Linked DNA regions of Sorangium aterium. The protein of the gene in region 2 binds, or shares a complex with, the protein of the main gene of each other region. Links are inferred from orthologs where the notes say so. Each region holds a gene or a part of one and is shown on either strand. Other genes may lie near its edges.

Region 1 (2,764 bases), on a different replicon or contig from region 2:
CGAGCATCTGTAGCATTTCGCCCCACCCCTTGTCGGCCATCGCGCCGAACACGAGCGTGGTGAGCGCTGCCCCCGGACCCTCCTCGTCGAGCCACGCCGCGAGCGCCTGCGCGCCGTGCGGGTTGTGCGCACAGTCGAGCAGGACACGGGCGCCGCCCGCGTCGATCCGCTCCAGGCGACCGGGCCAGCGGGCCGCGGCGAGTCCACCCGCGAGCGCCCGCTCGACCTCGGGCCACCGCCCGGCGAGCTGCCACGCGATGCCGCACGCCACGCCCGCGTTCTCGGCCTGGTGCGCGCCGCGGAGGCCGAGCTCCACCTCGATCTCGCGGCGCCCCGGCCCGGCGACGCGCGCCCCGCGACCGCCGCGCCCCACCGCGATCTCGCCCGCGCTCCCGGCGCGCTCCGCCCGCGCGACGCGGAGGCGAGGCCCGGCGCCGATCGCCTGCGCCGCCGCCTCGATCGCGGCGTCGGCCTCCGGATCGAGCGGGCCGAGCACCGCGGGCGCGCCCGGCTTGAGGATGCCCGCCTTCTCCCGGGCGATGTCCGCCAGCGTCGGGCCGAGCACGGCCTGGTGGTCGAGCGCGATCGACGTGATCGCCGTGCAGAGCGGCGCCGAGATCACGTTCGTCGCGTCGAGCCGCCCGCCGAGGCCCACCTCGAGGATCGCGAGGTCGACGTCCGCCTCGCGGAAGGCCACGAACGCGGCCACCGTCAGCGCCTCGAAGAACGTGAGCGGCGAGGGGACACGCTCGAGCGCGGCGGCGAGCGCGCGCGCGAGCGCCGCGTCGCCGATCGTCTCTCCCCCGACGCGGATGCGCTCGGCGAAGCGTGACAGGTGCGGCGACGTGTAGAGGCCGGTCCGCAGCCCGGCCGCGCGCGCGATCGACTCGACCATCGCGCACACGCTGCCCTTGCCGTTCGTGCCGGCGACGTGCACCGCGGGGAGGCCTTCGTGGGGATCGCCGAGCGCGGAGAGCGCCTCGCGGACCCGGCCGAGCCCGAGCTCCATCCCCCGCGGCGCCCGCTGCCCGAGCGCCTCGAGCAGCGCGGGCAGCCGCGGCGCCGCCGAGGTCATCGCCGCGCCCGGCGGTTGGACGTGAGGTGCTGGAGCAGCGTCCCGATGTACGCCTTCATCTCGGGGCGCGGGACGATGGCGTCGACCATCCCGTGGTCGAGCAGGAACTCGGATCGCTGGAAGCCCGCCGGCAGCGTCTGCCGGATCGTGTTCTCGATGACCCGCGGGCCGGCGAAGCCGATGAGCGCCTTGGGCTCGGCGATGTTCGCGTCACCCAGGAAGGCGAAGCTCGCCGCGACGCCGCCCGTCGTCGGGTGGAGCAGCACCGACAGGAACGGCAGCCGCGCCTTTCGGTACCGCTCGAGCGCGGCCACGCTCTTCGCCATCTGCATCAGCGAGAGGATGCCCTCCTGCATCCGCGCGCCGCCCGACGCCTGGAGGAGCACCACGGGGAGCTCCTCGCGCGTCGCGCGCTCGAACAGGCGGGTGATCTTCTCGCCGACGACCGAGCCCATGCTCCCGCCCATGAAGGCGAAGACGAACGCGCCGTAGGCGATGTCGCGGCCGCCCAGCCTGCCGCGGCCGATCTCGATCGCCTCCTTCGCGCGGCCCTTCTTGTGGAGCGCCGCGACGCGGTCCCTGTAGCTCTTGCCGTCGCTGAACCGGAGCGGGTCGTTCGGGACGAGGTGCTCGTCCCACGCGGCGAGCTCGCCGTCGTCGAGCAGCAGCCTCCGCCAGCCGTCGGCGTCGAGCTTGTGGTGGTGGCCGCACTGCGAGCACACCTCGAAGGTGCGCGCGAGCTCGGCGGCGTCGTGCGTGTGCGAGCAGCCGTCGCAGCGACGGAACACGCCCGCTCCCAGCGAGCGCTTCTCGCTCGCGTCGGTCGTCGGCAGGGTCTTTTCAGGCCAGGTCATCGGCGAGCCCTCAGGCGCTCCGCAGGTCCATCTCCTTCACGTCGGAGGGGACCCGGAGCGTTGGTTGTGTCTTCTCCTGCACCTCTCGGGCGCTCACGCCGGGCGCGAGCTCGCGCAGCACGAGCCCCTCGGGCGTCACATCGAGCACGGCGAGATCGGTGATGATCCGGTGGACGACGCCCCGCCCGGTGAGGGGCAGCGAGCACTCGTCCAGGATCTTCGGCGCGCCGTTCTTCGCCGCGTGATCCATGATCACGACGACGCGCTTCGCGCTCACCACGAGATCCATCGCCCCGCCCATCCCCTTCACCATCTTGCCAGGGATCATCCAGTTGGCGAGATCGCCCTTCTCGGAGACCTCCATGGCCCCGAGGATCGCGAGATCGATGTGGCCGCCCCGGATCTGCGCGAAGGACTCGGCGCTCGAGAAGATCGCGGAGCCGGCGAGCATCGTCACGGTCTCCTTGCCGGCGTTGATGAGATCCGGGTCCTCCGCGCCCTCGATCGGGTAGGGGCCGATGCCGAGCAGCCCGTTCTCGCTCTGGAGCACCACCTCGATCCCCGCGGGGATGTAGTTGGCGACGAGCGTCGGCATCCCGATGCCGAGGTTGACGTAGTAGCCGTCCCTGAGCTCCAGCGCGGCGCGCTGCGCGATCTGTTCCCGCGTGAGTCCCATCGTGTCCCCTGTCCCCGCGCCTAGGCGGCCGACGCCTTGCGCACCGTCCGCCGCTCGATCCGCTTCTCGTAGCGCTCGCCCTGGAAGATCCGGTGCACGAAGATCCCGGGCGTGTGGATGTGGTCCGGGTCGAGCGAGCCGACGTCGACGAGCTCCTCC
Region 2 (3,418 bases):
TCGGATTGCGTCTGTCAGCTCGACGAACGCGCAACGGCTGCGCGCTCATCGACGCGGCTGCCGGCAGCGCGGAGCGTCAGAACCCCTGTGAGACGACGCGCTCGATCGTATGCGTCGAGATGTTGCCCGCGACGACCTCTGGATCGCGCAGCAGCGCCTGGTGCAGCGGGATGTTCGTGCGGATGCCGCCGATGATGAACTCGTCGAGCGCGCACCGGAGCCTGGCGATCGCCTCGGCCCGGTTCGCGCCGTGCGCGATCACCTTGGCCACCAGCGAGTCGTAGGAGCTCGGCACGCGGAAACCGCCGTACACGCCGGAGTCGACGCGGATCCCGACGCCGCCGGGCGAGTGGTACTCGGTGATGAGGCCCGGCCACGGCACGAACGAGCGCGCGTCCTCGGCGTTGATCCGGCACTCGATGGCGTGGCCACGGAAGCTCCAGGGCCGCGTGTCGGGCAGCGAGAGCCGCTCGCCAGCAGCGGCGAGGATCTGCTGCGCGACCAGATCGACGCCGGTCACCATCTCGGTGACCGGGTGCTCGACCTGGACGCGGGTGTTCATCTCCATGAAGAAGAGCTCGCCCCGCTCATCCATCAGGAACTCGAGCGTGCCCAGGCCGGTGTAGCCGGTCTCGAGGATCGCGCCCCTGATGATGTCGCCCATCCGGGAGCGCTTCTCGTTGTCCATCGCCGGGCTGGGCGACTCCTCCATCACCTTCTGGTGCCGGCGCTGGAGCGAGCACTCGCGCTCGCCGAGCGTCCACACGCCCCCGTGCTGATCCGCGAGCACCTGGAACTCGATGTGGCGCGGCGCCTCGACGTAGCGCTCGAGGTAGACGTCCGGGTTCTTGAAGCCGCTCAGGGCCTCCTGCGTCGCGATCTCGAACGAGCGCTGCACCTCGCCGGCCTCGCGGACGATGCGCATGCCCCTGCCGCCGCCGCCGCCGGAGGCCTTCAGGATCACCGGATAGCCGACGCGCTCGGCCTGCTCGGCCGCGTCCGCCGCGCTCTTGAGCACGCCCGTGCCGCTGAGCATGGGGATGCCGAAGCGCTTGGCGACCTCGCGCGCGGACACCTTGTCGCCCCAGGTCCGCATCGCCTCCGCGGTCGGCCCGATGAAGGTGAGGCGGCACTTCTTGCAAAGCTCGGCGAACTTCGCGTTCTCCGAGAGGAACCCGTAGCCCGGATGGATCGCGTCGGCGCCCGTGACCTCCGCGGCCGCGATGATCTGCGGGATGTTGAGGTAGCTCTTCGACGCCTCGGCAGGGCCGACGCACACGGCCTCGTCCGCGAACCGGACGTGCAGCGCCGCGGCGTCCGCCTCGGAGTGGATGGCGACCGTGCGGATGCCGAGCAGGCGGCAGGCGCGGATGACACGCATCGCGATCTCGCCGCGATTGGCGATCAGGATCTTCTGGAACACGGCACCCTCGCCCGGGCAGCGCTAGCTGCTCCGCACCTTGAAGAGACGCTGCCCGAACTCGACCGGCTTGCCGTTGTCGACGAGGATCTCGACGATCGTGCCCGGAGAGTCCGCCTCGATCTCGTTCATCAGCTTCATCGCCTCGATGATGCAGAGCGCCTGACCCACGCGGATCGCGCTGCCCACATCGACGAACGGGGGCGCGTCGGGCGACGGCGACCGGTAGAACGTGCCGACGAACGGCGACGTCACATACGAGATCCCCTCGTCGCTCGCCGCCGCGGGCGCGGCCGGGGCCGCCGGCGCTGCAGCCGGCGCAGGCGCCGCCGCGGGCGGCGCAGCCGGCGCGGCGACCGGCGCGCTGTGGATCTGGAAGGCGGCGGGCGCGAGGTGCTGCGCCGCGCCCTGCGGGATGACGCCTCCGCGCGTGAGGCGAATGCGAACGTGTTCGTCCTCGAACTCGAAGTCGCTCACGTTGCGCTTCTCTAAGATGCGTACCAGCGCCCGCAACTGCTTGAGGTTGATGTTCATGGAAGGACGTTCGGCCATCGATGTTTGCCGCCTTTCAACCAGAGTGACGGCGCATGTTCAACCTCTTTCGTCGGATCGCAGCTTCTCCAGATGCCCGAGCAGGCCGATCAGCCCAAGGACGTACGAGCTCGCACCGAAGCCCGCGACGCGCGCCATGCACGCAGGCGCGATGCGGGAGCGACGGCGGAACGGCTCTCGGCCGTCCGGGTTGGAGATGTGCACTTCGACGGTAGGAAGCGCGCTCGCGCGGATCGCGTCATAGAGCGCGATGGAGGTGTGCGTGTAGGCACCGGCGTTGAGGAGGATGCCGTGGAAGCCGCGATCGCCAGCGTGGCTGATCGCGGTCACGAGCTCCCCCTCGCAGTTCGATTGCATGCACGACACCGAGGCGCCGTGGCCCTTCGCGGCCTCCTCGACGGCGCGGTGGATGTCATCCAGCGTGGCCTTGCCGTAGATCGCTGGCTCGCGCTTGCCCAGTCGATCGAGGTTCGGCCCGGAGATGACCGAGATGCTGAAGCCGCTCAGGCGAGCTCCTTCAGCAGCACCGGCACCTTGGTGCGCAGGAGGTACCGGGCCTTGCCGATGTTCGCGTCGGGCGTCATCGAGAAGGCCACGAAGTACGAGTTGTTCACGACGCGGATCAGGGTCGTGACCTTCTCCGCCTGGATCGCGATCTCGGCGGCATTGCCCGCGTCGAGCATCTCGGCGGCGCGCTGGATCGACTTCAACACGACGCTGAACTCCGCGCCGATGGTGGTGATGTCGAACGCGGCCCCCGGCTTGGAATAGCTGTCGACCGGGATCCCCTCGAAATCCATGAGAAGGGTCGCGATGCCGCCCTCGGTGTTCTCTACGACTTCCTTCAGCACGGCCTGGAACATGCGCCGAGATTACCCAAGCGCGGCACGATCGGGAAAACAAACGAACCTGGGCCGGCATCTCGCGCCGCAGCCCGGGAGAGCCGGCGCTCATCATCGTCGCCCGACCCGCTCGGCCGCGCGCGAGCGGAGCCGATGGCGACCGGCCGCGCGCGGCGGCGGCGGCAGACGGCGCTGCGCGGCATCGGCGCGAGGGAGCGCGGGCGCAGCGCCACGAAAGCTCGATCCGGCCGCCTGCCACCGGACCAGCGGGACGAGCGCAACCGACGCAACCGACGCAACCGACGCAACCGACGCAACCGACGCAACCGACGCCACGAGACGCGACAGACGAAGCGCCGCGAAACGTTGGACCGGGCGGGCGCTTTGCCTCTTGCATCCTGGTCCCAGCCGGGCGATTCCCGCCCCTGGGGGCCCGCTCCAAAGCACGCCTTGACCCTCGTCCAGGCGAGCGGCTAACGTGCGGCCGTTCTTTCGCCTCGCGGCAAGGCCCGGAGGCGGATCCCACCGGCGCGTCTCGCCGGGGGGCCGACGTCAAACGTGGTCGGGAGCGGCGTGCGCCGTACCCGCCATCTCATCAAGAAAA

What was found.
Region 1: the proteins of accB (region 2) and accD are in contact, whole or in part, in a solved structure (PDB 8UXZ), measured with the Escherichia coli proteins. The link is inferred for Sorangium aterium from one-to-one orthologs.

The regions. Positions count from the first base shown.
Region 1 is NZ_JAQNDK010000001.1:2,590,053-2,592,816, reverse strand. It holds accD (acetyl-CoA carboxylase, carboxyltransferase subunit beta), read right to left. Parts: upstream 1,930-2,764; coding sequence 1,072-1,929; downstream 1-1,071. Other genes in the region: POL72_RS09435 (CoA transferase subunit A), read right to left, coding at 2,626-2,764; POL72_RS09440 (CoA transferase subunit B), read right to left, coding at 1,940-2,605; POL72_RS09450 (bifunctional folylpolyglutamate synthase/dihydrofolate synthase), read right to left, coding at 1-1,075.
Region 2 is NZ_JAQNDK010000003.1:1,734,226-1,737,643, forward strand. The notes cover bases 209-3,120. They hold accB (acetyl-CoA carboxylase biotin carboxyl carrier protein), read right to left. Parts: upstream 1,973-3,120; coding sequence 1,445-1,972; downstream 209-1,444. Other genes in these bases: accC (acetyl-CoA carboxylase biotin carboxylase subunit), read right to left, coding at 209-1,423; POL72_RS30810 (type II 3-dehydroquinate dehydratase), read right to left, coding at 2,012-2,479; POL72_RS30815 (roadblock/LC7 domain-containing protein), read right to left, coding at 2,476-2,823. Outside these bases: more of accC, read right to left, coding at 77-208. UniProt on the Escherichia coli protein: This protein is a component of the acetyl coenzyme A carboxylase complex; first, biotin carboxylase catalyzes the carboxylation of the carrier protein and then the transcarboxylase transfers the carboxyl group to form malonyl-CoA.